Regions from separate parts of the Paenibacillus sp. W2I17 genome, predicted to be linked through region 2. Evidence: predicted binding sites of a transcription regulator. Region 2 holds the regulator's gene; the other holds the start of a gene.
The links. Region 2 encodes Rex, which represses fermentation and respiration genes when NADH is low (regulators of the CRP and FNR family bind a similar motif). Its sites were predicted from a motif close to TTGTGAAATATTTCACAA; they were not measured.

Region 1: a site for Rex is predicted at 6,260-6,277, ahead of adhE (bifunctional acetaldehyde-CoA/alcohol dehydrogenase). Genes of this name have one in related genera too.

What each region holds. Positions count from the first base shown of each region.
Region 1 covers NZ_JAUSXM010000001.1:6,980,822-6,997,722, reverse strand. The annotation lists gene pflA (pyruvate formate-lyase-activating protein) at 1-272, opposite strand, end outside; gene pflB (formate C-acetyltransferase) at 362-2,620, opposite strand; gene adhE (bifunctional acetaldehyde-CoA/alcohol dehydrogenase) at 3,567-6,179, opposite strand; gene QF041_RS31150 (Crp/Fnr family transcriptional regulator) at 6,610-7,326, shown strand; gene QF041_RS31145 (hypothetical protein) at 7,413-8,126, opposite strand; gene QF041_RS31140 (hypothetical protein) at 8,324-9,055, opposite strand; gene QF041_RS31135 (winged helix-turn-helix transcriptional regulator) at 9,247-9,543, opposite strand; gene QF041_RS31130 (ThuA domain-containing protein) at 9,875-10,603, opposite strand; gene QF041_RS31125 (sugar phosphate isomerase/epimerase family protein) at 10,628-11,596, opposite strand; gene QF041_RS31120 (Gfo/Idh/MocA family protein) at 11,794-12,906, opposite strand; gene QF041_RS31115 (AraC family transcriptional regulator) at 13,097-13,915, shown strand; gene QF041_RS31110 (hypothetical protein) at 13,941-14,255, opposite strand; gene QF041_RS31105 (Gfo/Idh/MocA family protein) at 14,288-15,226, opposite strand; gene QF041_RS31100 (TVP38/TMEM64 family protein) at 15,327-16,037, shown strand; gene msrA (peptide-methionine (S)-S-oxide reductase MsrA) at 16,219-16,901, shown strand, end outside.
Region 2 covers NZ_JAUSXM010000001.1:207,815-224,715, reverse strand. The annotation lists gene QF041_RS01140 (hypothetical protein) at 1-240, opposite strand, end outside; gene QF041_RS01135 (RNA polymerase sigma factor) at 233-733, opposite strand; gene QF041_RS01130 (DnaD domain-containing protein) at 981-1,685, opposite strand; gene asnS (asparagine--tRNA ligase) at 1,706-3,001, opposite strand; gene QF041_RS01120 (acetate/propionate family kinase) at 3,103-4,308, opposite strand; gene QF041_RS01115 (3-hydroxyacyl-CoA dehydrogenase family protein) at 4,305-5,177, opposite strand; gene QF041_RS01110 (AAA family ATPase) at 5,311-6,813, opposite strand; gene QF041_RS01105 (hypothetical protein) at 6,806-7,333, opposite strand; gene QF041_RS01100 (cell wall elongation regulator TseB-like domain-containing protein) at 7,635-8,165, opposite strand; gene QF041_RS01095 (amidohydrolase) at 8,205-9,512, opposite strand; gene QF041_RS01090 (redox-sensing transcriptional repressor Rex) at 9,499-10,152, opposite strand; gene dinG (ATP-dependent DNA helicase DinG) at 10,371-13,232, opposite strand; gene QF041_RS01080 (tetratricopeptide repeat protein) at 13,374-14,021, opposite strand; gene panD (aspartate 1-decarboxylase) at 14,115-14,498, opposite strand; gene panC (pantoate--beta-alanine ligase) at 14,491-15,387, opposite strand; gene panB (3-methyl-2-oxobutanoate hydroxymethyltransferase) at 15,384-16,262, opposite strand; gene QF041_RS01060 (biotin--[acetyl-CoA-carboxylase] ligase) at 16,607-16,901, opposite strand, start outside.

The DNA of each region.
Region 1 (16,901 bases), 6.8 Mb from region 2:
AAGATTTCGGCTACAAAATGAGCCTGTAACGTTGGTTCTCCGCCAGATATCGTGAGTCCGCCTCCAGAGCTGCGGTAATAGGATAGATACGGCTCAATTTCAGCCAGTACCTCCTCTAACGTCATTTCTTTTCCGCCATCCAGCGCCCATGTATCAGGGTTGTGGCAATATTGACATTTGAGTAGACATCCTTGCATAAAAAGCACAAAGCGGATGCCTGGGCCGTCAACCGTCCCGAAAGTTTCGAGTGAATGAATATGTCCGTTAACCATGCTGCCTCTTCCTTTCTGTATCCGCATCCGCTGTGCGTTTAATATGATTTGGAATGCCTTGCTCTAGCGGTCTTCTACTTGCAAATTACTTACATCGAGCCATGGAACGTACGGTTGATGACATCCAGCTGTTGTTCACGAGTCAGTTTAATGAAGTTAACGGCATATCCGGATACCCGTACAGTCAGTTGCGGATAGTTTTCCGGGTGATCCATCGCATCAATCAATTGTTGACGATCAAATACGTTAACGTTCAGGTGATGAGCGTTTTGACCGAAGTAACCGTCCATCATCGCAGTCAGATTGGATTTACGTGTAGTCTCCTCTTTACCCAATGCTTTTGGCACGATGGAGAAGGTATTGGAAATACCATCAAGACTGTGTTCATAAGGCAATTTGGCTACAGAGCCAAGGGATGCCAGTGCACCTTTTTTGTCACGACCATGCATTGGGTTCGCGCCTGGAGCAAATGGCTCACCTGCTTTACGACCATCCGGTGTAGTTCCTGTTTTCTTACCATATACCACGTTGGAAGTGATCGTCAGAACGGATTGTGTTGGAACTGCATTACGGTAAGCTTTGTGTTTGCGAATCATACCCATGAAGTTCTCCACCAGTTCAACAGCAATGCTGTCTACGCTGTCTTCATTGTTACCGTAACAAGGGAAGTCTCCTTCGATTTCAAAATCAACAGCGATGCCTTGTTCGTTACGAATTGGTTTAACTTTGGCATATTTGATCGCACTCAGTGAATCTGCTGTAACCGACAGACCAGCGATACCGCACGCCATCGTACGTACAATGTCACGGTCATGTAATGCCATTTCGATACGCTCATAGCTGTATTTATCGTGCATGTAGTGAATGACGTTGAGGGTGTTCATATACAGTTTCGCCAGCCACTCCATCATTGGTTTGAAGCGTTTCATAACCTCATTGTAATCCAGTACTTCGCTAGTGATGGCAGGATACTCAGGTCCAACTTGTGCTCCGGATTTCTCGTCACGACCACCGTTGATCGCATACAGGAGGGCTTTTGCCAGGTTGGCACGAGCGCCGAAGAATTGCATTTGTTTCCCGATCTTCATAGCCGAAACACAGCATGCAATACCGTAATCGTCACCGTAGATTGGACGCATCAGATCATCATTCTCATACTGGATTGAGCTAGTTTCAATGGATACTTTACTGCAATAATCTTTGAAAGCTTCCGGAAGTTTCGTGGACCATAGTACAGTCAGGTTCGGTTCTGGTGCAGGACCCAAGTTGTGCAACGTATGCAGGAAACGGAAGCTGTTTTTGGTTACGCGTGTTTCGCCATTCACAGACATACCACCGATGGACTCAGTCACCCATGTTGGATCTCCACTGAACAGTTCGTTGTAATCCGGTGTGCGCAGGAATTTGACAATCCGCAGTTTCATTACAAAATGGTCAACCAATTCCTGAGCCTGTTCTTCAGACAGAATGCCTTCTTGTAGGTCACGTTCAATGTAGATATCCAGGAAAGAAGATACACGTCCCAGAGACATCGCAGCACCGTTCTGTTCTTTGATCGCAGCGAGATAACCGAAGTACAACCATTGGAATGCTTCTTTTGCTGTTGTCGCTGGCAAGGAAATATCGAACCCGTGCATATCGCCCAATTGTTTCAATTCCTGCAATGCACGAATCTGCTCAGACAATTCTTCCCGCAGACGAATGACATCTTCATCAATGACATCAACTTCGAGTGCATTCAGTTCACCTTTTTTGTTACGAATCAGGAAGTCTACCCCGTACAAAGCTACACGACGATAGTCACCAATGATCCGACCACGGCCATAAGCATCTGGCAGACCGGTAATAATCCCTGCTTTACGCGCTGCACGCATGTCGGAGGTATAAGCATCGAATACACCTTGGTTATGTGTTTTGCGAATGTTTGTAAATATATCAATGACGCCTTGAGGCAATTCGAAGCCGTATGCTTCACATGCATCAATCATCATCCGGATTCCGCCTGTTGGTTGAATGGAACGTTTGAACGGAGCATCGGTCTGAACACCGACGATCTGCTCTTTGGATTGATCCAGATAACCTGGTTGGTGAGAAACAATAGTCGCTGGTGTGTTCACATCAACGTCAAGGACACCGCCATTATCCCGTTCTTTTTTGGTCAGATCAGATACGATCTCCCACAATTCTTTGGTATTCTGGGTTGCACCTGCGAGAAATGCTTCGTCACCGTAATACGGAGACAAGTTGTGTGCCAGAAAATCATTCACATCTACGGATTTGGTCCATGTTCCTTTGGTAAAGTTTCTCCAGCCTGTTTGTTGTTTGACATCTTTTTCAATCACCGACATCGTAATCCCTCCACTAATTTGGATTTCTGGACACATAACATCTTGCTTCATTCGTAGCATTGTGTGCCCAGAGCCGCGATTAATGTGAATTGTTTCACATAAACCGGAACATGTTCTCTCTACTTGGGAACCGGAACCGCGGGATGAATGTTTTTCTTACATTTTCAGTATACGACTTGGGGCTTTCATCATCTGTGATTTTTGTCACAAAGCCAGTGAACTAACTCACTCCACCTGCGCTGTGTCCCATTAAACCCTATTTAGTTTCACACTTAGCCACTGCGCGGGCAGAACAACTTCCGATCGCTGTTATCCCCGGATTTTTTCAATTTTATATTTCAAAGGGTAAAATCCGGGGATAAAGGCGAACGCTCCGCTTCTTCAGTTTTTTCTGCCCTCTCCGTTATTGTGTGAACATCTGGCTCAAACGGTCACATCACGGATTCCGTGTAACCTTTCTAGAACCCGTTGCTCCTCTATCCTCGGAGCAGCAAACCAAATCTTAAAATAAACCCTGAAAAACAGGTGCTTCGCTCTTCTGTTTTTCTGCCCTCTTCGTTATTGTGTGACCACCTGGCTCAAACAGCCACGTCACGGATTCCGTGTAACCTCTCTAGAACCCTTTGCTCCTCTATGCTCGGAGCAAATCAAATCTTAGATTGAATCCTGAAAAACAGGTGCTTCGCTCTTCTGTTTTTCTGCCCTCTTCGTTATTGTGTGAACATCTGGCCCAAACAGCCACATCACGGATTCCGTGTAACCTCTTTAAGAACCATTGCTCCTCTATGCTCGGAGCAAACCAAATCTTAAAGTAAATCCTGAAAAACAGGTGCTTCGCTCTTCTGTTTTTCTGCCCTCTCGTTATTGTGTGAAAGACGGCAATCGGGGCTCCCCTCTCGGGGAACCCTGATCTTCTTGCCGTAAGGCACGCTTCGTTCTAGATTTATTATTCAAACTTTCCGTAGAAAGCGTTGCGGTATACATCAGCCAGTTCAGTTACCAGCGGCAACTTCGGATTGGCGGTTGTACATTGGTCTTCGAAGGCACGGTCTGCCAGATAATCTACATGTGCTTCAAAGTCTTTGGCATCAAATCCGATTTCCTGGAACGATTCTTCAATGCCCAAGATTTTGTTCAGGTTACGGATGGCATTGATGAGACTGGTAACGCCTTCTTCTGTCGTACGAGCAGGCAATCCCAGTATGCGGGCGATTTCGGCATACCGCTCATCCGCTACAAAGTGCGAATATTTCGGGAACGATGCAAATTTGGTCGGTTTTTTCGCGTTGTAGCGAATAACGTGCGGCATCAGGATTGCATTGGTGCGTCCGTGTGCGGTGTGATACTGACCGCCCCATTTGTGCGCCAAGCTGTGGTTAATGCCCAGGAATGCGTTGGCAAACGCCATACCTGCAATCGTGGAAGCATTATGCATTTTCTCACGTGCCAGTTTGTCGCCTTGCAGCGCAGATTGCTCCAGGTATTGGAATACCAGTTGGATTGCTTTAATCGCAAGTCCATCCGTGTAATCATTTGCCATAACAGATACATAAGCTTCAATCGCATGAGTCAGTACGTCCATACCTGTATCGGCAACGGCTGTTCTAGGTAGGGAGTATACAAACTCCGGATCGACAATCGCTACGTCTGGAGTCAGCTCATAGTCGGCCAATGGATATTTGGTGTTACCTTGATTTTTATCTGTGATAACCGCGAACGATGTCACTTCAGAACCTGTACCCGATGTGGTTGGGATCGCTACAAATTTCGCTTTTACGCCGAGACGTGGATATTTGTAGATCCGTTTGCGGATATCCATGAATTTCTGTTTCAGATCGTTGAAGTCCGTGTCCGGATATTCATAGAACAACCACATGGCTTTGGCAGCATCCATCGGTGATCCACCGCCAAGTGCGATAATGCAGTCTGGTTGGAAGCGGCGCATCATTTCGGTTCCACGATCTACCGTTGTTGTGGATGGATCTGGCTCAACATCGGAGAATACTTCGATTGCTACCGGCATTTGGCGTTGACGCAGATAGTGTTCTACCTTTTCAACATATCCAAGCTTAACCATCATGGCATCCGTAATAATCGCAACACGTGTGATGTCAGGCATTTTGGCAAGATACTGCGTTGCGCCTTTTTCGAAGTAGACTTTGTTCGGCACTTTGAACCATTGCATATTCACGGTACGGCGAGCCACCCTTTTCACATTGATTAAGTTCACAGCGGTTACGTTGGAAGAAGTCGAGTTACGTCCGTATGATCCGCATCCCAGTGTCAATGACGGCATGTTTGTGTTGTAGATATCACCGATGGCACCGTGTGTGGATGGCGAGTTCACAATAATCCGTCCGGTTTGCAGACGATCTGCGAATTTGCCAATCACTTCTTCATTTGTGGAGTGGATAACCGAGGAGTGACCCATGCCGCCAAAAGCAACCACTTCTGCTGCACGTTCAATTCCCTCTGCTGCCGTTTTAACTTTGTAACAAGCCAGTACCGGGCTTAATTTCTCAGCCGACAATGGGAATTTGGTACCTACCCCTTCAATCTCGGCCACGAGAATTTTGGTGCCTGCCGGAACTTCAATACCGCACAACTTCGCAATACTCACCGCAGATTGACCAACAATCGCCGGGTTCACCGCACATTTCTCGGCATTAATCGCACCTGCTGTCAATTTTGCTGCTTCATCTTTGTTAACAAAGTAACAGCCATTTGCAATCATTTTTTTCTTCACTTGATCAAAGATCGGTTCTTCAATGATGACCGCTTGTTCAGAAGCACAGATCATGCCGTTATCGAAAGATTTGGACAGGATCAAATCCGTCACTGCCTGATTGATATCTGCGCTTTTCTCGATAAAGCAAGGTACGTTACCCGGTCCTACGCCCAGTGCAGGTTTACCACAGCTGTACGCTGCACGTACCATGCCTGATCCGCCTGTTGCCAGAATGAGAGCCACATCATTGTGATTCATCAGTTCGTTTGTACGATCCATGGAAGGATCATCAATCCACTGAATACAATCCGCTGGTGCACCATGTTTCACAGCCGCTTCCAGCAGGATTTTGGCAGCTTCCCGGCTACAATTCTGTGCAGATGGGTGGAAACCAAAGATGATTGGGTTACGCGTCTTAATGGAGATCAGTGCTTTAAACATCGTTGTTGATGTTGGATTCGTAACCGGGGTAATCCCCATAATAATACCGACCGGCTCCGCAATTTTCTGGAAGCTCTCATACTCGTTATCTTCAATCACACCTACGGTTTTGTCATACTTGATGCTGTGGTACACATATTCTGTTGCAAATATATTTTTGGTGATTTTATCCTCATACACTCCGCGGCCTGTTTCTTCTACGGCCATCTTGGCGAGCATCATGTGTTTATCCAGACCCGCAAGTGCCATCGCTTGCACAATCCGGTCAATCTGCTTTTGGTCCATCTTCATGAATGCGGCGTGTGCTTTATTCGCTTTGTCGATTAACGTTTGAATATACTGACCTGCTGTCGGTTCTTTTGCTGGGGCGACTTCGTTCTTTACAGCCATCTCCCTCATCCTCCTAAAGGTTCGTATTAGTTTGTCTCTCTCGTTTACATTCACATCGTAACATGACAATAAACTTAATTATGTGATTTTTTTCACAAAGTATAACAAATTTAATTTAAGTTTTGTAGTGTCCTTCATACGACCATTTTCACTTCCTATTTAAAATATAGGGCTGTAAAATTCATCCTCTCCATTAAAAGTGAATTTTATCACAATGTTTGAAATTTCGTCATTTTTGCCCCCTTTCCTTCCCCCTCAAACGGTAAGATTAGGTATATACTGAACTTAAAAATTGAACCACCGCAATTTGTACCGTCCTTCCTCCCGGCCGAGATGACCCTGATCAGGACGGCAACGGTTTGCGGCGAACCTCGGAGGCTACTGCTTACTACAGAAGGTCGTCCGATGGACATAAAGGGGAGATAGACTTATGAGAGAACTAACAACTGTACTGGAAAAGCGCGGTAATACTAACTGTTTCTCGGAAGCAAATTTCAACCATCTGCTGGTTACCATGAAAGATAGAACCTATCCGGAAGGTACACATCTGTACTGGGAAGGCGACATCTCTGACAAACTTTATTATATGAAACGGGGCCGTGCCCAGATCACCAAATCCACGGATGAAGGCAAGGAACTGATCATGTACATGTATCAATCCGGTGATATGATTGGGCAGGCTGATCCCTTCTTTGGCTCTAAACACAGCTTCTCAGCGGAAGTATTGGAGGACAGTGAGATCGGTGTACTGGAACATAAAGACCTGGAAATGTTAATCTGCCAGCATTGTGACTTCGCGATCGATTTTATGAAATGGATGGGCATCCACCACCGGTTGACACAGACCAAATTCCGGGATCTCATGTTATATGGCAAACCGGGTGCACTTTGCTCCACCCTCATTCGGTTGTCGAATTCGTATGGTGAGCCTCATGGAGAGCATGTCATTATTCACAAAAAAATTACCCACACGGACCTGTCCAATATGATTGGAGCCACTCGTGAAAGTGTAAACCGCATGTTAAGCGACCTGCGTAAGAAAGATGGGATTGAATATGACAATGGCATGATTGTCATCAAAGATCTGAAGATGCTGCAAGGAATCTGTCACTGTGAGCTTTGCCCGAACGAGATCTGTCGTATTTAATATTTGACTATGCTGATCGGATCTTGTTTATATATTTAATGAAAAAAGCCCAGTTCTCTAAAAAGAGATTGGGCTTCTTGGTATACTTAGGATGCATTGGTTAATTCAAGCTTAACCGCATCACGTGGATTCAATTTCATGTCCAGACCATTTTCCATTAATTCTTTGTCATTCACCATAATGACCCACCGCTCATTCATACGAGGCGTGACATTCTCGACCGAAACGACAAATTTGTTATTCTCCGACATTCTTACAATGCCGCTGGACTTCAACACATCACGAACTGTGCACTCTTGAACGTAGACGCCGGCATATTGACGATTAAGGGTTGGCATAATGTTTCCACCGCTAACCTTGAGTAACGTTGTCTGATATGCAACGCCATCCCCCCCACTGTCAGCGGCTTTCACGTAAATGATCACTTCATCTTTGGCATGAAGTTCCATGTCCCAATCTTCCTGTTCAATATCCTTGCCATTCAATTTGACAGCCCAGCTAAGCGAAGAATCCAGAGAAACTTCACCGACGGATTGAATCCGTTTGCCATCTGCCGTAAAATCAACCAGTCCGCTATTGAGTAATGCTTTTTTGAGTGTCAAACCCTCACTAAAATCTCGCTTAATGGACTTTGTCGCATCAGGCAAAAACGTACTGCCATCTACAGCCACTGTGATTGTATTCGCTGTTTCTGTTTCTTTGACAATTGGCTGCTCAGAAGGCTGTGTCTCACTACAACCAGCCAAGATCGCCAGTAGGAGCAAACATACACCTATGTAACCGGGGATTTTCTTCATCATGTAGGTAACACCACCCTGCGTAAAATCATTCACCCTGTTGTCCATAACCTCTATTATGGCACAACCTTCGGCAAAAAAAAGTGTCAAAGCCGTTACTTTTAAATGCTGTCCCCTCCAAATAGGGCTTGTACAAGAAAGAGAGCCTGCACACAGGCTCCCCAATCTAATTCATTTTTATGTTCTAATTGGTTACGTTATCACTGGACACAAGCCTGCATGTATGTCCGTCCTCCATCGCCATCTTTCAGATATGGATTAAGCCCGAAGAACTGCTCCTCAGATACGTAAACACCTGTCAGCAATCGCCCTTCAAGCAATCCACCGTCCACCTGCACGCAGCATGAAGGTGCGTCTACATACTCCTGATACAACGGAATCTGCCCATATTGTTGATGTACCTTGAATACCTTGCCTTGCTCATGCAAAGGTCGTTCCGAGAAATAGGTAGGCACAATATAACGGGCAATGACATCCAGTTCCTGCACGCTGTAAAAGGGTTCATCACCAAGCCATGGTGCAAACATTCGAATCTTCTCATATTGTGACCAAACAACCGCCTGAATCAGCATTTCTGCCTGAACCAGCCGACCTTCTCCCACATCCAGAACCAACCGCTTCCCATGGATGGTTTCTTCCATCTGAGAAGTCGTTGAATCAGGTTGTCCCAGCTCACATCCGATACACTTCCAGCCCCTGGACGTTTGAATCCATTTTTGCAGCACCGCCGGAGCTAATCTCGGACCATCGCTGTTCACAGAATGCGTATTCACTTCGGCAAGATCATCCTTAACTGAACGGGAATATGCTGTGCGCTTAAACAACTCCGCAGCTTTTTTATAAATTAGATGGACCTGAATGGATGCGCTCTCAAGTTCTGCAATATCTTCTTTGCCGTAGCGTACTTCAAGGGATAAGCTTTCTTCTCTCATGACAAGTGGGCCTCCTTCGCTCCGGCCGTCTGTGGCCATTTTCTATAGATTATACTACAACTCATGACAACATGTGCATAGCCCAGGAGAAAAACGCCGATCCACCTAATACTTAAGACAAAAACCCCTGATTTCCACGGAAATCAGGAGTCTATGTCATTCATGCAACAAAAGTGGGTGATGCTTATACGTTAGTCAACCCACTGCTCAGCCCAGTCTTGAATTTGATTCATGACAGGCTGGAGCGCTCTACCTTTATCCGTCAGTTCATATTCAATACGAACTGGCGTCTCGGGATAGACGTGACGAACCAGAATACCTTCACTCTCCAGATCTTTCATCCGTTCGGATAACATCTTATCACTCATGGATGGAATCAGATTGGAGATATCCTTGAATCGCTTCGAACCACTCATCAACGTTTGAATAATTAAACCATTCCAGCGCTTGCCCAAAAAAGAAAACGCCGTCTCAAAACGCGGACACATCCGCAAGTCTTGACCTTCCACATTAATCACCTCTTTAGAGATCACTCAAATCAACTTACATTTTGTTAGTATATTTCATATTAACATATTTAAGCTTCAAAGAAAACGCCTGCAACTAAAAAGTTTAAATTTTAGAAGCATAACATCCAAAATGGATCATACATCCCAGTATACATTACACGTTGCGTCGTAACCATGGGAAATATCGTATAACTTCCCCATAGTACTATCTTACCCAAAAAGAACCCAACTGCCACAGTCATCATTGACTCGGAGAAGGGTTCTTTTTGAATAAAACGTATAATTTCCATTTCACGATTGAGTTAGTGAATTAGACCAGCACGCCACCAAATGGTCTTACAGGTTCACTCTTGCCAAATTCCGGCTTAAAGCTGCGGGCAGGATATGCCCATTTCACTGCGTTGCTGATCACTCTTAATATTTCCGGCTTGTAATAGGTCGGATACGTCTCATGACCTGGTCGGAAATAAAAGATTTTACCTTCACCACGCCGGAACGTACATCCACTCCGGAATACTTCCCCACCCTGGAAGTTACTTACAAACACCAGTTCATCCGGTACTGGAATATCGAAGAATTCACCGTACATCTCTTCTTTTTCCAATACAATCTTGCCCTCGATGCCATCCGCAATCGGATGAGATGGGTTAACACACCATACAATTTCCTGCTCGTCAGCTACACGCCATTTCAGATCGCAGCTGGTTCCCATCAGCGCTTTGAATGGTTTGGAGAAATGACCTGAATGGAGCACAATCATCCCCATGCCGTTCAGCACTCGCTGCGCGACCTTCTGTGAGATCTCATCGCTTACGCGATCATGTGCCATATGTCCCCACCATATAAGCACATCTGTGGAATTCAGCACTTCATCACTTAATCCGTGTTCAGGCTGATCCAGTGTAGCTGTACGAATAGCAAAGCCTTCGCCGCCAAGTCCGTCAGCCAGTGCTCGATGCAGACCATCCGGGTAGACTTCCCTTACTTCATCGTGAATTTTCTCATGGACAAATTCATTCCAAATGGTGACGTTGATCATATTCAATTTCCCCCTAGTGTAGCTCTAAACCCACCACATATCGCCCAGCGGTTCTTCGATCAATACTTGCTGGAGATTTTGCACGGCTTTAGAGAATCCTTCTTCAACCGACATCAGACCGTCTTCGTGCTCAATACTTACTACATAATCATATCCGACCAGACGCAAGGCACTCATAATGTCTGCCCATGTCTTGTTATCATGTCCATAACCGACCGAGCGGAACTGCCAAGCCCGATCCAGCATATTGGTATAGTCCTGCATATCCGTTACACCGTGTTTGTTCACGTTTACCGGATCAATTGTTGTATCTTTTGCATGGAAGTGATGGATGGCTCCTTCACGTCCCAGGATGTGAATTGCCTGAACCGGATCAATACCTTGCCACCACATATGACTTGGGTCCAGATTGGCTCCGATCACTTCACCTGCTGCTTCACGCAGTCTCAGCAACGTTGCTGGAGTATGAACGGAGAATCCACCGTGCAGCTCCAATCCAACTTTTACGTTACGATCTGCTGCAAATTTACCCCACTCTGTCCAGTAAGGGATCACTTTGTTCTCCCACTGCCACTTCAGGATTTCCTGGAAATCATTCGGCCAGGGTGCAACAGGCCAGTTCGGATATTTGGCATCCTCATGGTCTCCCGGACAACCGGAGAATGTATTCACTACAGGTACTTCCAGCTTCTCAGCCAGTTCTACCGTTTTAACAAAATCATCGTGAAATCCTTTGGCAATATCCTTTTGCGGATGTAGCGGGTTACCATGACAGCTGAGTGCACTGATCGTCAAACCACGTGATTCCACTGCATTTTTGAAGTTTTTCAATGCTGTAGGATTACTTAACAACTCATCTGGCTTACAATGTGCATTTCCTGGATGTCCGCCTGTTCCGATCTCTACTGCTTTTAATCCCTTTGATGCTACATAATCAAGAGCATCCTCCAATTTACGTCCTCCGAATAGTACCAAAAATACGCCGAGTTTCAAGTGCGATTCCTCCCTAGATTAGATATCGTATGATTGCTGAATTCATGAATATTGAACTACAATTACCGTTCAGATCACATGCCTGTTTGATTAGTGTGGAAAATCGAGAGTGTTTCTATCCTGAAATTGAACGTAAGAATACTGGTTATTCTGCTTCACTCGTAAGAGCATCAAGCTTTGAACACTTTTTACTCAGACTAGTGTGATTCCACGGTTTCAATCTCAGTTTGAACTGTGCGAGTTACTGCAAAAGAATCATAGCTGCTCTCCAGATGGATGTGCTTGCCTTCAAGTGAAGAACGCTGGAATGAATGCATGGCTTCCAGTACGTGATAAGCAAGCTTGCCACTGGCTTTGTGTTCCCGTCCGGCACGAATGGATTCAACCATTTCCGTTACGCCGATGCCTCGTTCGTTTTGTCCACTTTCGAAGACTGGTTTGACCGTCTCCCAAGTGTCTTGACCGTATCTGCGAACCTTCACTTCCCCGTTAAAATAATTGGGGTCCGGTACACTAAGCGTACCTTCTGTACCATAGATTTCAATACGTGGCAGATCCGAAGCTCCGCGAATATCGAAACTGGTGATCATGGTTGCAATGGCACCTTCTGCAAAATCAATGGTTCCTGCCAAGTGAGTAGGCGTCTCTACTTGCAGTGCTGTACCTTCCTTCGGCCCAGAGCCAATCTTGCGATCTGCAATCTGTATCCCTGCCGAGGCGCTGATTCTGCGTATCGGTCCAAGCAGCGTAATCAGAGCGGTCAGGTAGTAAGGTCCCATATCAAACATCGGTCCGCCACCTGCGACATAAAAGAACTCCGGATTAGGATGCCAAGCTTCTGGTCCTCCACCCATGAAGAATGAAGTCGCTGCAACAGGCTTGCCAATCAGCCCATCCTCAATGGCTTTACGAGCTGTCTGTATGCCTGAACCAAGGAAGGTATCCGGTGCAGAACCAACATACAATCCCTTTTCCTCAGCCAACTCAACAACCTTGCGACCATCCTCAAGAGAAATTGCCAGCGGCTTCTCGGCATACACATGTTTGCCTGCTTCGAGTGCAGCCAGATCGGTCATGGCGTGACTGCCAGGAACCGTAAGGTTCAACACAAGTTCAATTTCGTTATTTTGCAGCAACTCATCTACATTGTAAACGTTTGCGATATTAAATTCATCTGCCCGTTCCTGAGCGCGTTCACGAATCAAATCCGCAACAGCCACGACTTCAATGACCGGGTTGTTTTTGAGATTTTCCAAGTAGATGGAACTGATGTTACCACACCCGATGATGCCTGCTTTCATTTTCTCCACTGTGACGTTCATCTCCTTACGCATGGTGAAAATCTGCGTTTGAATGGTTGAGATACATATGTTTTGTTGGATGTTTCCTGTTCCTTAAATCTAATACTATGGTATTCCGTTTCAGCTTCAATTAAAATGAATAATATGATTGAAACATGAACTATCTGGTCATAATTTTCAAATTGCAAGGAGTATGCCCATGCCGACAGATCAATCCTGCCAAGTTCTTACAGCAGGCTTTTCATTTCATCGTAAACCCTACGCTATGGTGCAGCCTGAAGGGGTGAAGAACTACCTGTTAAGACTGCAAACAGACGGACGTTGCCGTGCACGCATAGACGGGGACATGTCCCTGGTGGATGCGGGCGATCTGCTTCTTTTTGATCCTGACGAGCCCTATGAGCTGAGAATAGACAATGAAACCAATCCGATGGGAGAACGACTGGTGGAGAGTGGCGACTATCACATCTTCTTTAATGGTTCTTGGGTGGATGAGTGGTGGAAGCGTCACAAACGGCCGACCCGGATCAAAGTCGAACTGACGGAAAGTCTCTTGGTCCTGTTTCGACAGCTCGTACTGGAGCAGCGCCGCATCTCGAATCCTTACCCGGAAATTTCAAGTTATTATATGCGAATTTTATGTCTCGAAGTGGATCGACTGCTCGCGGAGCATCCAACGATAACCAACACCAATTATGTGGCCTATGAGATCAAGAACTACATTGAAGAAAACGCTTCCTCTTTATTCAAGCTGGATGATGTGGCAACACATATTGGCATCAGTGTCTCACGGGGTGTACATCTCTTCAAAGAAGCGTTTGGCAAAAGCATCATGCAATACACGCTTGACGTACGGCTGAATATGGCCAGGGAACGGATTATTTTCAGTCCAATGACCCTGGAGCAAGTGTCTGAGTCTTCCGGCTTTAACAACTATACCTATTTTCATCGGGTATTCCGTTCCCGGTTCGGCATGTCTCCGAAGGAATTCCGCGTCATTCACCGGGAACAGATGTAATCATATTAGTATACGTAAGTTGAACTTATTTGCGCGCGGCTATGGCCTCGGATACAACCATCGCCAGATCATCATTGCCAAACATGGACAACACGCCAAGTACCGTATCATCCGGGATCTCACCGGCTTCCTCCTTGGATACAATCAGCTTCTGCACCTGCTGCAAACGCTCGTTGCTCTGCTGATTCGGGTAGGCTTGCCGGTACATCTCTTCCGGGTCCAAACCATTATTGACACACCACTGGGCAAATACGAGGATCATCATCTCTTCTTCCTGTTTATAGGTTTCTACAACAGCTTCCTCGATCTGTTTATTACGTTCCTTTTCATATTCATCCATGACTTGTATTCCTCCGTATGTGTATTCTGCAATTATTTGCGAATCAATTGTTCCGCCAGTTCATGACTGTCCATGACATGACTTGCACTGATCAGGCAATCATCAGGTGAGTCCAGACAAGCCAGAAAATTATCAACTGCTCCGCTAAAACCTCTGCGTGCTAACACGGTGTCCCAGCTCCCGAACGTTTCTTTGGTTTCCAGACTCCCCTGTTCCATGTAGCTGATCGTGTCCATGTTCACCACTTCAACAGATCGTCCACCACCATGCAATTCGATTTTCTCCAGATCTGCCCCAGCTTCACGCACCATATCGAATCGACCGTAGGCTGTTCTGCCCAGCTTGGCCGTTCCGGTTGCATGCAGCAGTCTGTCCAGATCATTCTTCCGAATCCATTGATGAAGCAACTCCACATTATGATCCGAGTACCACAACATCAGATCCAGCATATGGATGAGATCATCATAGATGGTTTCTGCCGCAGGACGATCCTGAATGCCTGTACGATGTTTGGTCACTGTCAAGGATTCAAAACCTTTTCCACCCTGCATCCATTCTTTCGCTTTTTGGTACATCGGTGCGAATCTGCGGTTGAAGCCCACTGCCAGTAGCAGCCCTTGTGCCTCGGCAAAAGCAGTCATCTCTTCCGACTCCCGAATCGTATAGGACAACGGCTTGTCTACATACACGGCTAATCCCTGTTCCAGACATTGCATGACAATGTCAAAGTGCGCTTCCGTTGCTGTATGTACAAACACCGCATCCAAGTCCCAGGACAACAGTTCTTTCAGATCCGTTGTTCCCCGTTCTAATCGATACGCCTCCTGAACGGCTTTGACCGGCTCCGGAGATCGGTTCATAATGCCTACAATCTCCACGTTCGGATGAGCTGTTAACAGCGGCAAATATACTTTACGTGCAATATCGCCGAGGCCGATAATTGCAACTCGTTTACGTTGGGTTGTTTCCATGATGATCATTCCACCTTCAGTTCGGTTCTATATTTCCACGTCCTATAGTGTAACCCTTCGGACAGCAACTTGCCAGTGATTGCAGCAGACTTCGATCATATTGTTCAGACAATGGGCGAACGTGGTAAACTTAGGAGGAACAGCAGTACAGATCGGGACACGACCAGACCTGCCTGATCTGAAAGGAGCGTTTGGGATTTTGCGAAAATGGTTATGGCTCCTCCTATATGTTTTACTTGCTGGAGTCACGTTTATTTACAGATATGAACTGCTGGCCTGGACCGATCTTCATCAGTCCATACCGCTGTTACTCGCCATGGCAACATTGTTTGCTCTTGTGCCTGTCATTCCTTATAAGTTTGTTATTATCGCGTTTGGTTACAGTTACGGTACCACCACGGCAGCCTGGATATGCTGGCTTGGCACCACACTTGCAGCCATGCTCGTTTATGGCGGAGCAAGAACCATCTTCAGACATCAGGCGAGATCGTACCTCGAACGCATTCGGGGTCTGAACCGTTTTACCACATGGATGGAAGCACATCCGTTCATGGGTGTCATGGCGATGCGACTGTTGCCGATCGTGCCTCAGATGGCCGTTAATATTTACGCAGGTATAACGTACACGCCATTCTGGGTCTTCATGGTTGCCACGGCCATTGGCAAATTGCCAGCGATTTTTGTTTTTGCCTATGCAGGTGCACAGGCTGAAACCTCCATCTGGCTGAGCCTGGCCATCCTTGCCGGATATCTGGTGTTCATGGCCATTGTATTGCTCTTATTTCGCTTTCGGTCACGCAACAAAGCCTGAATTCAGAATTCGCAAACCGTTCAGATTCAGCTTGTTTTCATTCCGGCTTGGTTGGCTTGCCAATTCAGGATATAATAGAAGAGCAAGCCTAATGCTTGTGTAACAAGTGTTAATAAAACGGTAGATTGCTGGAGCTCGAATACGAGCGCTAAATCTTCATCAGAAATGGAGTGACTATAGCATGGAACAACATTCAAGTGAGTTAGCAACTTTTGCAGGCGGATGCTTCTGGTGTATGGTATCCCCCTTTGAAGAACTGCCCGGTATTCATAAAATCGTATCGGGTTATACAGGAGGACATACCGAGAATCCAACATATGAAGAGGTCTGCTCGGAGACAACAGGACATGTAGAGGCTGTGCAAATTACGTTTGACCCTGCCATCTTCCCTTATAAGAAACTGGTTGAACTGTTCTGGCAGCAGATTGATCCTACGGATACAGGCGGGCAATTCCATGACCGTGGATCTTCCTATCAGACGGCCATCTTCTATCATAGCGAAGAACAGCGCCAGATTGCGGAAGCTTCCAAAGCGGAGCTGGGTCAAAGCGGGCGTTTTGACAAACCAATCTTCACTCCGATCTTGCCAGCCAAACCGTTCTATGAAGCGGAAGAACATCACCAAAATTATCACCGGAAGAACCCTGCCCACTACAAACGCTACAGCAAAGGTTCTGGACGTGTAGATTTCATCGAACGCAACTGGTCCGGTAACGTGGATAAAGACGGGCTGAAAGAGCGTCTGACGCCGCTTCAATATGAAGTGACGCAGAACAGCGCAACCGAGCCTGCTTTCCATAACGAATTCTGGGATCACCACGGTGATGGTATCTATGTGGACATCGTATCTGGCGAGCCATTGTT
Region 2 (16,901 bases):
TTTGCGTTGTACCTTGGGTGATTGAATGCCCTCAATCCGATGCATGACTGAATCCGCAAAACCTGTTGGGTCATGTAGCGGAGGCAGTTCCCCATGGATACCGAGTGCTTCCAAATAACTGTCCATCACATCCGGGTCTTCCATCAGAAGCTGTTCCATTTGGTTCGCTTGAGTTTCACTCATATGGCCTTCAATATAATCAATCCATTGCGCAGTGGTATATTTCTCCTGTTTACTCACGCCATTCATCCTCCTTCCAATGTTTTCGAATCCACTGCCGGGCACGATACAAGCGGGATTCCACAGTCTTCACAGCCACCTGTGCATCACTGGCAATCTGCTCATAATTTTTTTCGCTTAGATAATACGCAGTGATAATGTCACGATGCTGAGCAGGCAACTGATTAATTCGTTCGCGAAGTTTATCCTGACGCTCTTCACGAACGAGACGGGTAAGAACGTCTTCATCCCGTCCGGGCATATTGATTATTTTTTCTTCTCCACCCAGATCCTCAGCAGTTCGTCTGCCCAGCTTGCGTTTGGCATCAATCGCTTTGTGAAAGGCAATTCGGGTTAACCACGTTTTGAAACCTTCAGAACGGTAGTCGGGGAGAGACTTATACATCTGTATGAACGCCTCCTGAGCTGCATCCTGTGCTTCCTGATCGTTCCTGAGTACGGAATAGGCCACATGGTATACATGCTGGCTATACTTATCAATCAGAGTACGCATCTGAGATGTATCTCCTTGACGGATTTGTTCGATTACGCGCGCTTCATCAATAACTCTCCCCTCCTCTCCAATACTATAGACGACAGCTTGTGTGTTAACCCCTGCGTGATCTATTAAATTTTTGTAAAATAAAATGAATTCATTGCCTGAAAGGTTGATATTGCTGATCACTCATCCAATCTATAATCCAAAAAAAACAGGCACAGAATGACTTCTGGCCTGTTTCTTGTCCCTGCCTACGCTGGAATTAACGTCCACCATTACGAAACCGCTGTGTGTACGCCTTCGCGTCTTGAACGGTCTTGACACGATTGCGACTCCACTCAAGCAGGATTCGATCGATATACCGGAAATGTACTTTGCCTGCAAAAACCGCTTCCTTCAGAGCCATTAGAATCAATTCCTCTTGATAACGGTCCTGATCCAACCAGCCGGATATCGTCTCGCACTCCATTGGCGAGAGCGGACGTCCGAATTCTTTTTCGAAAATGGAGAACATGTTCCGTTCTTCCTCTTCTTTTTGAACACTGTTCGAATCTTGACGTGCTGTATTGCTACTCTGCTGCTCCGCACGGAATGCGGCTACTTCTTCAGCAGTGCACGCTGCAAGTTTGGCATATAATCCATGTAAATCATATCTCTCGTACTGGATGTCCCGTTCTTCGTCACGGTGCTCGTCAATAGCAATATACCCATCCCTCATCAGACGTTGCAACATTCTGGCAATGCCTTCAGGTGCAAGTCCCATGCGCGCCGCAAGCTCTTCAAGCGTGGGAAACTCATTGAACTCTGCTTGACGGAACCCTAGCAGTTGAATCAGAAGAAGCACTTCTGCATCTGATAGGCCAAGCTGGTGATAATAACGTAACAAGGCATACGGCAGATGGGCTGTACCCGAAGTCATGCCATAAGCTGCTCCATCCAACCAAGCTTTGGATGTGGTGTCTTCCATAGACGCTCCTCGGTTAAGCATTAAGGGTACAGACGATAGAGCATACGTGGGAATGCGATTGTTTCACGTACATGATCCAATCCACAGATCCATGCTACCGTCCGCTCCAATCCCAGACCGAAACCGGAGTGAGGAACCGATCCGTATTTACGCAAATCCAGATACCATTGGTAAGCTTCATCCGAGAGATTGTGCTCCTCAAAACGTTGTTGCATCAATTCCGGATCATCGATACGCTGCGAACCGCCAATAATCTCTCCGTAGCCTTCTGGTGCAATCATATCCGCACAGAGGACAACTTCAGGACGATTCGGATCTGGTTTCATATAAAATGCCTTGATTCCCGCAGGGTAATGTGTGATAAAGACGGGTGTATTGTACTTCTCAGCAATAGCTGTTTCGTGCGGTGCACCAAAGTCTTCTCCCCAAGGAATATCAAAGCCTTGTCCATGCAGGAACTCAATTGCTTCATCATACTTAATACGCGGGAATGGAGCTACGATGCCTTCGAGTTTGGATACGTCACGACCGATAGATTCCAGTTCTGCACGGCAGTTTTTCACCACAGATTGAACGACATGAGCGATAAATTTCTCTTGTACGCGCAGACTTTCCTCGTGATCTACAAATGCCATTTCCGGCTCAATCATCCAGAACTCAATTAAGTGGCGACGTGTTTTGGACTTCTCTGCGCGGAATGTTGGACCGAAGGAATATACCTTGCCCAGCGCCATGGCTGCAGCTTCCATATACAATTGACCACTTTGTGTCAGATAAGCATCTTCATCAAAGTATTTGATGTGGAACAGGTTCGTTGTTCCTTCCGCAGACGATGGTGTCAAAATCGGAGGATCAACTTGTGTGAATCCGTTACCATCAAAGAACTGCTGAACAGCGCGAATAATCTCTGCACGAATCACCATAACAGCACGCTGCTTCGTGGAACGAAGCCACAGATGACGATGATCCATCAAGAAATCAACACCATGCTCTTTAGGCGTAATTGGATAGTTTTCAGTCAGGTGAATGATCTCAACCCCTGTAACAGTCATCTCGTAACCGGACGCACTGCGAGGTTCTTCACGAATAATACCTGTAACATACAAAGAGCTTTCTTGTGTCAGGCTCTTGGCATTGTTCCAGATCTCTTCACTAACTTCACTTTTTACAACAACCCCTTGGATATATCCGGTTCCATCACGCAGCTGCAAAAACTGAATTTTACCGCTGGAACGTTTGTTGTTAATCCAGACACCGATTGTTACGGTTTCACCCACATGCTCGTTCACATTACGAATTACACAATTCGTATTCATACCCATATCTCCCCTTGATTCCTGAATTTGAAAATGCAGCGGGCAGGCTTATGCCTGTCCTCTGCACTTCCTTGTCATTCTATATTTACTTTACAGTTAGATTACTGAGAATTCAATACGATTCGGTGTGTATCACGTGCAATGACCAATTCTTCGTTTGTTGGCACAACGAGAACTTCCACTTTGGAATTCGCTGTTGTGATCCGGCGCGGTTCACCGGAACGAATGGCATTCAGCGCTTCATCCAGTTCAACACCCAGATAAGTGAGCTGCTCACATACTTTTTGGCGAAGTACAACGGAGTTCTCACCTACACCAGCCGTAAAGACGATCACGTCTACACCGTTCATTGCAGCTGCATATGAGCCGATGTATTTACGCAGACGGTATTCGTACATTTCAAAAGCAAGCGTGGAGTTGGCATCGCCATTCTCCATACCCTCCGTAATCTCACGCATGTCGCTGCTGATTCCGGAGATCGCAAGCAATCCACTGTGTTTGTTCAACATGGAGTTTACTTCGCTTACGCTCAGTTCTTCCTTGTTCATTACATAAGGTACGATGGCTGGATCAAGGTCACCACTACGTGTTCCCATCATCAGTCCCTCAAGTGGAGTCATACCCATCGAAGTATCCACGGATACGCCACCTTTAACTGCTGTTACACTGCCACCGTTACCAACGTGACAAGTGATAATTTTCAGATCTTCCAATGGACGATCCAGATACTCAGCAGCAGCCTTGCTTACGAAATCATGGGAAGTACCATGTGCGCCGTAACGACGTACTTTATATTTTTTGTAAAGCACACGCGGAATAGCATACAGATAAGCTTTTTCCGGCATCGTCTGATGGAACGCTGTATCAAAGACCATAACCTGTGGAACACCAGGCATGTTGGCTTCAGCCGCACTAATACCCATCATTGCTGCAGGGTTATGAAGTGGAGCCAAGTCGAACAAACGACGAATTTCAGCTTTGGCAGCATCATCTACCAATGCAGATTCTTTAAATGCTTCACCACCGTGAACAACACGGTGTCCAACAGCTTGAATTTCACTTACAGAATCCAGTACACCATTTTCTTTGTGAGTCAAAATATCAATAACTTTACGGATTGCTGTTGTATGCTCCAGAATTTCACTAACTTCTGTAACATCCTCACGGCCTGTCGGTTTGTGTGTCAGAATGGAGGAATCCATTCCGATCCGTTCTACCAAACCTTTAGCCAGTACAGATTCGTCAGTCATATTATACAGTTGATATTTGAGCGAGGAACTCCCCGCATTAATTACGAGTACTTTCACAGTCGGTCACCATCCTTGTCGTACTTGAAGAATCCTTCGCCTGTTTTGGCACCCAGGTGTCCTGCACGCACCATTTTCTTCAGGACTGTTGAAGGACGATATTTCAATTCTCCGAATTCACGGAACATTCTTTCGAGTGCAGCTTCAACAGAATCCAATCCAAAACGGTCAGCCATTTCGAGTGGTCCATGTTGGAAGTTGTATCCGATACGCATTGCATCATCGATATCTTCAGCAGATGCAACACCTTCTTGCAATACATGCAACGCTTCGTTAATCAGCAGGCAGATCAAGCGGGAAGTTACGAATCCAGGTGATTCATAGATCATGACTCCTTTTTTGTCCGCTACTTCTTCAACAAAACGTCTGGTCTCTTCGAATGTTGTATCCGAAGTTTTCAGTCCACGAATAATCTCTACAAGATCAACCCGGGATACCGGGTGAATAAAGTGCATACCAATAACACGCTCTGGGTATTTGGTCGAGCTTGCAAGCTCGGTCAAACTCAGCGTGGATGTATTACTTGCCAGAATGACATTGCTTGGACAAACTTGGTCCAGTTGGCTGAATACTGCTTTTTTCGCATCCAGATCCTCTGAAATTGTCTCAATGACCATGTCGCAAGTTCCAAGTTCAGCTAAATGAGCTACCTTGGTAATACGGGAAAGAATCAATTTCTTCTCCGCTTTTGTAATCGCCCATTTCTCCAGTTGTTTATCCAGATTGGTTTCGATCATGTCATATGCATGGTCCAGCTTTTGTGTTGTATGCTCCACGAGAAGCACATCAAGTCCTTTGGCTGCGAGCATCTGGGAAATACCTTGCCCCATCGTACCGCCGCCGACAACTCCTATTTTTTTGAAAAACATGGTTCTGCTCCATCCTTTCGGTTCTCTATTTCTCTATTGTACCCTGTTCGCCGAAAATTACAAATTTCGACCCAACATATAATAATATCTTAGCACGAGTGAAATGTAAAAAAAAATAACCAGCATAAATAAATTATGCTGGTAGAAGGGCACTGTCACGAAATTGACAACGAAATTGCTCGCCGGACAAAACTTCCTCACGAATCAGGATGTCGAGTGAATTGTCGAAAATTGTCCGTTGTTCTTCAAGCAACTGCTTTGTCTGTTCCATCAGTTCTTGCAGAATTAATTTATTCTCTCGCATCAGTTCCTCGGTTGTTACCATATCCATGTTCACAATCCCAAGTGAAGTCAACCCCGAAGCCATCATGGTCTGTACAACATTGGTTGCCTGATCAAAGTCATTGCGTGAACCTGTGGAACGACCACCGTAGTACATTTCCTCCGCAGCTGCTCCTCCAAGTGCAATCATGATCTGCTCTTCCAGGAAGCGCTTTGTATAGAGGAACTGTTCTTGTTGCGGGTTATGACGTACATATCCCAGCGCCTGACCACGCGGACTAAGTGCCACCTGACTAACACTGCCTGGGCGAACGAGTTCTGCCATAATGGCATGTCCCAATTCATGAATGGCGACCCTTTTCTTCTCTTCCACACTGGACTCACGGTCTGTCTTCTCACCCATCATGACCTTATCAATAGCCATGGACAAATGCCGCTGTTCAATGTTTAACATCCCGTCCCGCATAGCGTATATAGCTGCTTCGTTCATCACACTTTCGAGCTGTGCACCGGAGAAACCATACGATTCTTCAGCTGTTTTCTCCAGATTAACTTCCTTCATCAGAGGTTTATTCACCGCATGCAGTTCCAGAATATGCTTTCTACCCTTTTTGTCAGGCAAGTCCACTTGAATGTGGCGGTCAAAACGTCCCGGTCGCGTCAGGGCGCTATCCAGCATCTCTTTACGGTTCGTTGCAGCGATAACCAGAATTCTTGGCGTATCGGAAGAATAGATCCCATCCATTTCCGTCAGGAGCTGATTCAGGGTCTGATCATATTCACGCTGTTGACCACCTTCACGTTTACCCCCGATGACATCGATTTCATCGATAAAGATAATAGCGTTTTCCTTATTTTCCTTGGTGGCACGGGTCCTCGCGTCCTTGAACAAATCCCGAATTCTGCTGGCACCCACACCAACATACATTTCCACGAACTCACTACCCGATGCTGCTACAAAAACAGAATCGGTGTAATGGGCAGCAGCCTTGGCCATCAACGTTTTCCCTGTCCCTGGAGGGCCCGTCAGCAAGATCCCTTTTAACGGACGAATCCCAAACTTCCGAATTTCTTCATGTTTGATGAGAAAGTCAAGCGCTTCACGCAATTCCTGCTTGGCACTGTCCTGTCCGCCAATTTCTTCAAAAGTAAGCTTGGAAGGTCCTTTTTTCTTCCGTTTACGTTCCTGTGCAGCGCCTACTGTAATCCCGCCACGCATTTGCATCATGAACAGCAAAGCTCCGACAAGTACCGCTGCAATCAGAATCGGAACAATATTAACACCAGTAAAAGCAAGGAAAATAATCAATACGGGAAAAAATCCGATGGCAACTTCTTTTGTCCATTTAGGCATTAGGCCACACTCCTATCTGACCGGGCACACGCGGCAGAATAATAAACTTGCTGGCATCTCCGTCTCTGAGACTGACATATACATTGTTGTCATCCATCGCTGTATTTACCTTAATTCCATTCGTCGCCATCTTTGACAACGTTGGTGTAATCTCGGTGTATTGCTTGTTCTCCATCGCCTGAGCTACGGTAAACATCGCATCCCCCCACCAACTTTCCAGTGCTTCACTGGAATGATCCACAACATCCAACTTTAGTGAACGTGTTCCAATTAATGTCTGTCCTTCTTTGTGAATATATTGTACCAGTCTGCCCAAATCAACATCAGGTTGCAGATCCAGTTTCAATTGTACGTCATCGCGGTTAATAGTTAATTGAACGTCATTGACTCCATCGTACTGGGTAACCATCTTTTCAATCGGATTCTGCACGGCCACCTGACGATATACAAACCAACCTCCAAACAACACAACGGCTGAAATGACGGCAGTTAAAGCAATAGGCAATACTTTTAGCTTCAAGTGAATTACCCCTCCCAGATTTTGGCCTAACCTACTGGCTTATTGGTATATACGAATATGTGCACATTGACTCCTGCGAGAATTTCGACAGGTTTGTTTGTTTTTGAATGTAACTTTGAGTACATATCTGAGTATATCACATCGTATATACATTTTCGAAGGTGAAAATATGAATAAATTATTAATTTTAACTATTTAAATCAAGAATGTTTACAGACAACACAAAGAACCGGTTCAGTCGGATATCCGTCTGCCGGTTCTTTCATTTCTTTAATTCTCTAGTTATGTCGCTCTATTTGTTCTAGCTGTTCGGGAGTGTATAGACCAGGTCCACCTGTTCTCCGTTGCTAAAACGATAAAAGCGATAGTGGTTATGCGTACCGTCTTTATAATACACTTGCCACACATATATTCCATTCACAACTCCGGGCATGATTCGTTTAATCTCGCCGGCAGGAACTTCAGAACTGAAGCGATTGCGGATCTGCGCTTCGGACATGCCATTCTGCAGCAGCTCACTGTGTACAGCGTTTGCCCCCGTAGCCGGTTGATTGTTTGCATCGAATTTAACCCAGACCATAACATCCTGGTTATCCTTATTTTTGCCGATCAGGGTCCAGTAGATGTTGTCAGAGCCTTCTTTGTCTCCCCAGATGTACTTGCGCAATTCATCATAGGATGTAATGCCCAGTTGCTTCTGTGCTGCTTGTATGGCGAGCGCTTCTTCCTTACGTTGGTCCTGTGTGACATAGACGTAATAACGCTGAAGTCCAAACAGAATCAGAACTAGTGCAAGCAGCGAAATCCATATCCACTTCTTTTTTTTCTTCAAAAGCCGAACTTCCTTTCCCTATGATGCTCTGTCCTGCAATTAACGAGCAAGCAGACCATCAAATGCCAATTGAGACTCACGCAAAATGCGTTCTTCATCCAGCGTCAGACATTCGCCATGTTTCACCACTTGTTTTCCATCCACCCATACGTGCTCAACATCTTTGGCAGAAGCCGAGTAGATCGTATGTGAGATCAGGTCTGTATGTGGATAGAAATGTGCCTGTTCAATGTCAAGGGCGATAAAATCAGCCTTCATGCCGACCTGAAGCGCTCCGGTATTGTTCAAGAAGATAGATTTGGCACCATATGACGTTCCGAGTAGTAACGCTTCGCCTGCTGGTACTGCCGTCGGGTCACCAGATACACCTTTGTGGATCAATGCAGCCAGTCTCATTTCCTCGAACATATCCAGGTTGTTGTTGCTTGCCGGTCCGTCTGTTCCGAGTGACACGGTAACTCCTGCTTTCAGCAACGCAGGTACCCGCGCAACACCGGAAGCGAGTTTCAGGTTACTTCCCGGGTTATGGGATACAGCCACATCATGACGGGCCAAAATTTCAATTTCTTCGTCATTAAGATGCACCGCATGTGCAACCAGAGATGGACGGGAGAAAAAGCCCAGTTTCTCCAAATGTGCCACAGGACGCAGTCCATAATCAGCCACGTTCTGCTCCACTTCACGAAGCGTTTCAGACATATGTGTATGGAGAGGAAGGTTCAGATCGTTCGCGACCTGCACAAGCTTCTCTATGTAGTCAGGAGGGCATGTATATGGTGCATGTGGCGAGATTACGGTTGTAATGCGACCATCTGCCTGTCCATTCCACTCACGTGCAAACGCTGCCGACTCCTCCAGCTTCCGCAGTTGCTCTTCTTCCGAGCACAGTCCGATTACACCACGTGCCAGTGCTGCTCTAACGCCGGATTGCTCCACAACTTTGGCAACTTGATCCATGTGATCGTACATGTCCAAGAACGCTGTAGTTCCGCCTTTCAACATTTCAAGCACCGATAGCGAGGTTCCCCAATATACATCTTCTGAAGTCATTTTCGCTTCCATCGGCCACATTTTTTCCTGCAACCATACTTGCAACGCAAGATCGTCTCCGTGCCCTCTGAGCAACGACATTGCTGCATGACCATGCGTATTGATCAGACCCGGCAGGAAGAACAGTCCTTTTCCATCTACTTTGGTACTATTTTTGTCTCCATCCGGCAATGTCTCACCAATATGCACAATCTTGTCATCCTCAACAACCATGTATCCTTGAACCACGTTCCATGTTGTGCCGCCTTCATTAACGGCAAATTTGCCGTTGTGAATTACCCATCTATTTGTTGTCATCTTCCTCGTCGTCCTTTCCAGTCTCCAAGTAATAGGCCAAACTAAGCAGATCCGTTGTAAAGTCAGCATGGTGAATGCGGATATGCGGCGGTGTTTTTAGAATGGTTGGTGCAAAATTAAGGATCGCTTCGATTCCGGATTCAATAAGCTGATCCGCTACATTTTGGGCTTCCGTATCCGGAACCGTAATAATACCGATGCGGATGTTTTCCGTTTTAACCGCTTCCGTCAATTCATCCATTGGTTTTACCGTCAAACTGTTGATTTGACTACCAATCTTCGGTCCATATGCATCAAATACAGCAACAATCTTCATGTTGTCTTTCAGATATGCGTTGTAGTTGGACAAGGCTTGACCGAGATTACCCGCTCCTACCAGAGCTACATTAATTTGCTGATCGATTTTTAGAATGTGACGAATTTTCTCGATCAAATAGGATACATCATACCCGATCCCTTTACGACCAAAATCACCGAAGTAAGCCAGGTCTTTACGAATTTGGGCCGGATTCAGATCCAGCCTCTGTCCAAGCTCTTGAGAAGAAACAGTAGCCACCTCACGCTGATGCAACTCGTTCAAATAACGCAAGTATACAGGCAGACGTCGTACCACCGCTTCCGAAATTTTATCCGATTTCATTCTTGCTCCCCCTTACCAAGGCCACGATAAAATAATAGATGAAAAGATGAGCATTCTGTATAAACTCAAAGATAAACGTGACATTTTATACAGAATGCTCCTTGTAATTTAGGTTATAAGTTCTTGCGTGCAACTGCTTTAATCGGATACGGGAATATCTAATAAAGTTTAACGCCAAACAATAGTTTCATGCAATGATATAACGAACAAAACAACCATTATTTTTGTTCATTAGCAGGTTTTTCCAACCAATCGGTAATTCGTGGAACCATCTGCTCCGTGAGCATGTGTTCCATTTTGGGACCAGGTAATGAATATAAAAAGAATTTACCATAGTACGCTTCAATCACCCGTGTATCATAAACAATGACAATTCCTCTGTCCTTCGCTGTACGCACCAACCGGCCAAATCCCTGTTTGAAACGAATGACCGCTTGCGGCACGGACAGTTTCATGAACGGATTTTTCTTCTGTTGCTGAAGCAGCTCACTCTTGGCTTCCACCAACGGATGATTCGGTGGCTGGAAAGGCAGTCGAACAATAGCGAGACAGGTTAGGGCCTCTCCCGGGATATCTACACCCTCCCAGAAGCTGCTTGTGCCCAAAAGTACCGTTGCTTTGGCATCTTGGAACCTGCGAGTCAATTTGGAACGACTTCCACTGTCAACGCCTTGCCCAAGCAACGAGATGTCGTTACCAGATAGCGCCTCCTTCAGCGGATCATAGACCTGTCGCAGCATCTTGTATGAAGTAAACAGAACCATCATGCGTCCACGCGTAGCAATTGCCGTCTCTGCGAGTGATTGCACCAGCATATTAACAAAGTGCGCATCACCCACACTTCCCTTCACACTTGGGAAATCACGCGGAATCACCAGAAGTGCCTGATCGCGATAGTTGAAAGGTGATGGCAACATCGACGTTAACAGCCGATTATTCTCAGAGGCTTCCTGTAAGCCAAGCTGCTCAATCATGAACTGGAATGACTTATCCACTGAAAGCGTAGCTGATGTAAGCACAACACTTTTCTTTTTATCAAAAAATAAATCCTTAAGTTGTGCACTGACATCTACAGGTACGGCATACAGCTGGAGAGATTTGCTGCGGAACTGGCCGCTGGCTTCCATCCAGTATACCGTTTTAGCATCATCCATACGCATGAAGAAACGTAGATTCTCCTTCAATGTGGTCAGATCTTTCAGCAATCCTGTAATGTCCGTGATCAAACTATCCGATTGATAATCATCCTGATCCTCTTTCACCTCAAGCAGCAATTTGTCCCCTTTTCGAACCAAATCGCCCAGAGTCACATAGATCTGGTTCTCCAGATCCTGCAACTCCTGCCATTTTGCAGGTTTCTGAGATGCTTTCAGACGCAGTGAAAATTGCCCCGTCTCTCCCGGTGAAGCATCACTTCGTTCAGGCAACAGACCGAACAAGGCATCGCTCATACGATCCCACAGCTCCTTAACTTCAAGAGCGAGCGGGAACATCTGATCCACCATGGAGCCCCATTGCACCGAATTTTCATGCCCGGATAACTGCGAACGAAGCATAGGCAGCTGACCATTACGACTGTCTTTAAATAGGCGGGTCAGTGTATGAACCAAGGTGAAATATTTCATATGCATTCCAAGATGTTTACCAGCGACATCCTCCAGATGATGTGCCTCGTCGATCACAAGACTCTCATAGGCTGGCAGCAGCTGATGCGCGGCTTTCACATCCGTAAATAATTTGGAGTGATTGGTGATTACGATATCAGACAACCCTGCCTCATGTTTGGCACGATGGTAGAAACATTTGCGGAACCATGGACATGATCTTCCCAGACAAGACTCAGATTCGCTCTGTACCGTCTCCCAGAAGTCCCCTCCGCGTCCGCTAAGGTTAAGTTCCTCATCATCTCCGGTTTCGGTCTGCGTAAGCCAGACAATCATCTGAGCTGCTGTGAAATAATCCTCTTTAGGTGTGGCGAATTCACGTTTATTGATTTTGTGTTCAAATTTGCGCAGGCACAGGTAATGTCCACGTCCTTTGAAGACAGCAGCTTTAAACGGGAATGGAACCACTTGGGTAAGCATCGGAATGTCCCGCTCTCTCAATTGCTCCTGCAGATTGATTGTATGCGTGCTAACCATAACTTTCTGTTCCTGCTTCACACTTTCGTAAATAGCAGGCAACAGATAACCCAGAGATTTACCAGTGCCTGTTCCTGCTTCGATCAAGAGATGTTTCTCTTCATCCAGGGCTTGCCTTACACTGCTGAACATCTGAGTCTGCGCTTCACGCTCTTCGTAATGATCTAGTGTATCCTTCAGGTTCTCCCGAACCTGGTCCATAAACTGTTCGAAGCTTACACCATCAAGGGGGTTAGCCTCCCGCTCATCGCGTGGTGCACCAATATCGGTCCAATCACTTACATTAAGAGCAAGCTGACGATAATAGGTATGTCCGTCCAGATCCTGAATCGGCTCTGCTTCCTTCTCACTGCGCATTCCGTCCAAGAACCAACCCAAGTCACTGTCTTCTGGTGCAAACAGGTCACTGAGGCGCTGAATCGTTATGAGCGGTAATTCCTTTAACTCATCCAGACACTTTAGCAGCACATAGGCTGTCGCCAGTGCATCACTGTCTGCCTGGTGAGGGCGATCATGTTGAAATCCAAATTCGGAAGACACATAACCGAGTTGATAAGAACCCAGTGATGGGAATGTAATCTTCAGAAAATCAATCGTGTCCAGAATGCGGCCAGTGAACGGCAAATAACCGCAACGGTCAAGAGCATTCTGCAAAAAGTGAAAATCAAAAGCGACGTTGTGTCCAACAAGCACCACATCATTAAGCAGCGGAACCATCTCCATCATCATCTCTTCGAGTGAAGGAGCGTCCGCTACATCTTCATCGGTAATACCCGTCAACCCCGAAATAAACGGGGGAATCGGTACACCGGGGTTCACATAAGAACTATATATTTGAGTTATGCTGTAGTCATGATCTATGATGGCAAGTCCGGCCTGTATAATCTCACCGTCGGACTGCGTGCCGGTTGTTTCGAAATCCAATACGGCAAATTTCATTGCAATGTACGGTCCCTTCCATTCCAGTCTATGTTACAGCATAGCAAAAAAAAGGGGATTTGAAAATTAACTGACAAAAAAGCGGTGTCCCCGCCGCTATGCCAAAGGAGGGAACACCGTTTTTTGTCGCCGAATTCCCGCTTAATGAAGGGTCGTCAGCTGATTAGCATATTGCAATTTTCCCCTGTTCAACCTGCAAGCTTCCATGTTGTACAGTGGTTCGGTCAATGTCGGGTCATACTGAAGGGCCTGTGCAAAGAGTGAACATGCAGCTTCGGGATTCGCAAGCTTGGCTTGAATACAGCCCAGGGCGTTACATACAAGCCCTTTTAAGCGAGGTGAACCCTTAAGGTACATGATCTGCTGCAAATGTGTCCCGGCTTCAGCCATTTGTTCCAGATTCAGATACGCGAGCGCCAGGTAAAAACGAGTCAATGCACTCTCCGGATGGTCGGTCACAACCCGGGAGAACTGCATGATCGCCTGCGGATACATCTGTAATTTGAAATAACCCTGACCTCGACTGAAACATTCCAGATGGAGTTCAGGCAGAGCGGTAACAGCTTCCTGTTCCGGTTCAAGGGAAGCAGGCTTATCCATTTCCCGCTCCCTTACCTGGCTCATCTTTTCTTCAAACATCAGCCATTCATCCAGCATTCCGTCACTCATCCGCTTAAGCAAGTTCCACTTTTGCAGCAATTCTTGTTTGTTCAGGCCTTCAGCGGAAGGATAGCTCTTGATAATTTCATCTAACATGTCGTTCATTTCTGCGAAAACATGCTGGAACATCGATGCATCCCCACCCTTGAAAAAATGGATTAGTGCAGTGACCTGTACTCATTTTTTGCTTCAAGGGCCGATTTCATTCTCCTTACCAGTCGATTACATAATTGTTGCGTGGACTTCCTGTTTCATCGTTTGTACAGGTTTATTCTGTCCATCTACAAATACAACGGTTGGTTTGTGAGTATTTGCCTCTTCTTGCGACATCATGGCGTAAGAAATGATAATGACGTTATCTCCAGGCTGCACCAGACGTGCAGCTGCGCCGTTAAGACATATGACCCCGCTTCCGCGTGGTCCTGGAATCACATAAGTTTCCAGACGTGCACCATTGTTGTTGTTCACAATTTGCACTTTTTCGTTTTCCATCAAGTCGGATGTTTCCATCAAGTCTTCATCTATGGTAATGCTACCCACATAGTTCAAGTTGGCTTCCGTTACCGTAGCCCGGTGAATTTTGGATTTCATCAGTGTTCTAAACATGGGACAGTACCTCCGATTTTTGCAACCTTATATTGTCAATCAATCTTGTTTTTCCGAATTTCACCGCAAGTGCAATGAGCAGATCGTCACGGCCTTGAACTTCTTCCTGATCTGTGAGCGGCTCCAGACTTGGAAAAGCCTGAATCTCGGCGTAGTCGATAACGGCAAGCGGTGAGGTTGCAATCTGCTCGCGCAGAATACGACGGATATCTGCGGCGTTTATAGCTACACCTGTATCTGCGGCTTCCTGAGCTGCGCGCAGTGCCTTCGACAGAACCAACGCCTGAGTACGCTGTTCAGCGCTAAGATAGACATTACGTGAACTGAGGGCCAGGCCATCCTCTTCGCGAACAATCGGACAGGGTACAATTTCTACGGGCATATTCAAATCATTCACCATCTGTTGAATGACCGCAACCTGCTGAGCGTCTTTCATACCAAAAAATGCACGCTGTGGCTGTACGATATTGAAGAGCTTGGAGACTACAGTTGTTACCCCGTCAAAATGCCCCGGACGGGAAGCGCCACATAGGCGCTCCGTCAGTTGTGAGACAGATACCGTCGTTTGCGTTGCCTGTGGATACATCTCTTCAACAGAGGGAATAAATACGATATCCACTCCTTGTGAGCGTGCTGTTTCCACATCTCTGGTTTCATCCCGCGGATAGCTGTCAAAATCTTCATTAGGGCCAAATTGAATCGGATTAACAAATATGCTTAATACCACGATATCGCTCTGTTGTCTGGCTGCCTGCATCAAGCTTGCATGACCTTGATGAAGATAACCCATTGTTGGTACCAGACCTACAACGGACGCACTGGACCGAATCGCTTGACGCTTCAAGCTTAGTTCCTGTCTTAACTCTGCGATTGTCCGTAATACTTTCATGAGTTACTCCCCACCTTTTCCTTGCTTTGTCCGCCGTACAGTTGATCCAGAACACCATCCGCCGCATTGAATACATGCTCTTCGGCCGGGAACGAACGATCTTTCACTTCTTTCACGTAAGCTTCGATGCTCGTTCTGATTAATGTACCCACATCTCCATAGGTTTTGACAAATCGCTTGGGCGTATACGGAGAGGCGTATTGAACCACATCGTGGAATACCAGTACCTGACCATCACAGCCTCGTCCTGCTCCAATTCCGATGGTAGGGATGGACAGTTCCTCCGAGATCGCCCGTGCAACTTCTTCCGTAACCAGTTCAAGCACAATGCCAAACGCACCTGCAGCTTCCAGGGCTTTGGCTTCGTCCATCAGACGTTTCGCATCTGCTGCATCCTTGCCCTGAATGCGGTAACCACCAATCTGATTAACCGATTGAGGTGTCAGTCCGATATGTCCAAGAACAGGCACGCCTGCTTGCACGACTGCTCTGACGGTGTCTGCTATCTCAACTCCGCCTTCCATTTTAACCGCATGGGCATGCCCCTCTTGCATCAGTCGACGTACACCCTTAAGCGTCTCATCCACGCTGCCATGATAGGTCATAAAAGGCATATCAGCCACAATAAACGTCTTCTCAGCACCGCGCACTACGGAACGTGTGTGGTACACCATGTCGTCGATGGTCACCGGAAGCGTCGAATTATAACCCAGTACTACATTGCCAAGTGAATCGCCAACCAGGATCAGATCGATACCTGCTTCCTCTGCTAGGAGTGCTGTTGGATAATCGTAAGCCGTGATCATGGTAAGTGGCACGCCATCCTGCTTATATTTTTTCATTTTCACAATATTCAACGCTTGTTTGTTCGCCATTTTCTCTCATGGCTCCTTTCTTCTTTTCAAATAAACGCAACAAAAAAACCTTTTAGTTTTCCACTAAAAAGTCCCGAAAAGTCAAAAAAGAGTCACTTGCGATCGTCCCTTCTGTCTCGGTCCTCTTCGGCTCAGAGCAGAATCCAACAACTCACTTAAACGTATTTCATTCTTGCACTGCGGTCTGCTTGTATAAAACACATCAAAGCAGAACAAAGGTTACTGTTACGGGAGTGCAATTCGGTCTGCATTAGCCGATATCGCCTCACGAACACAGTATACCAAAGTTCTGCTCAAACTTCACGTCTTATGTTCATTTTACCAGTGAAAATTCGACAAATTGTTTATGATTTCCAGGAAATCTCACCAGAGATGATTAGTGTATGTTCTCCATCGTGCTTCTCCACGATAAGTGCTCCAGAAGGGTCAAGACCAATTGCCTTCCCTTCAATGACGCCATGAGGATTCGTCACTGTAATCTCTCGATTCATCGATACGGACAGGGCCTCCCATAGAGCTGAGATCACGCCAAATCCTTCTTTTTGATACAAAAAATACAACTGTTCAAGCTCCGTCAAAATGGCAGCCGTTAGTTTTGTGCGATCAACGGATTGCCCCGTCTCCATCTTGAGTGAAGTA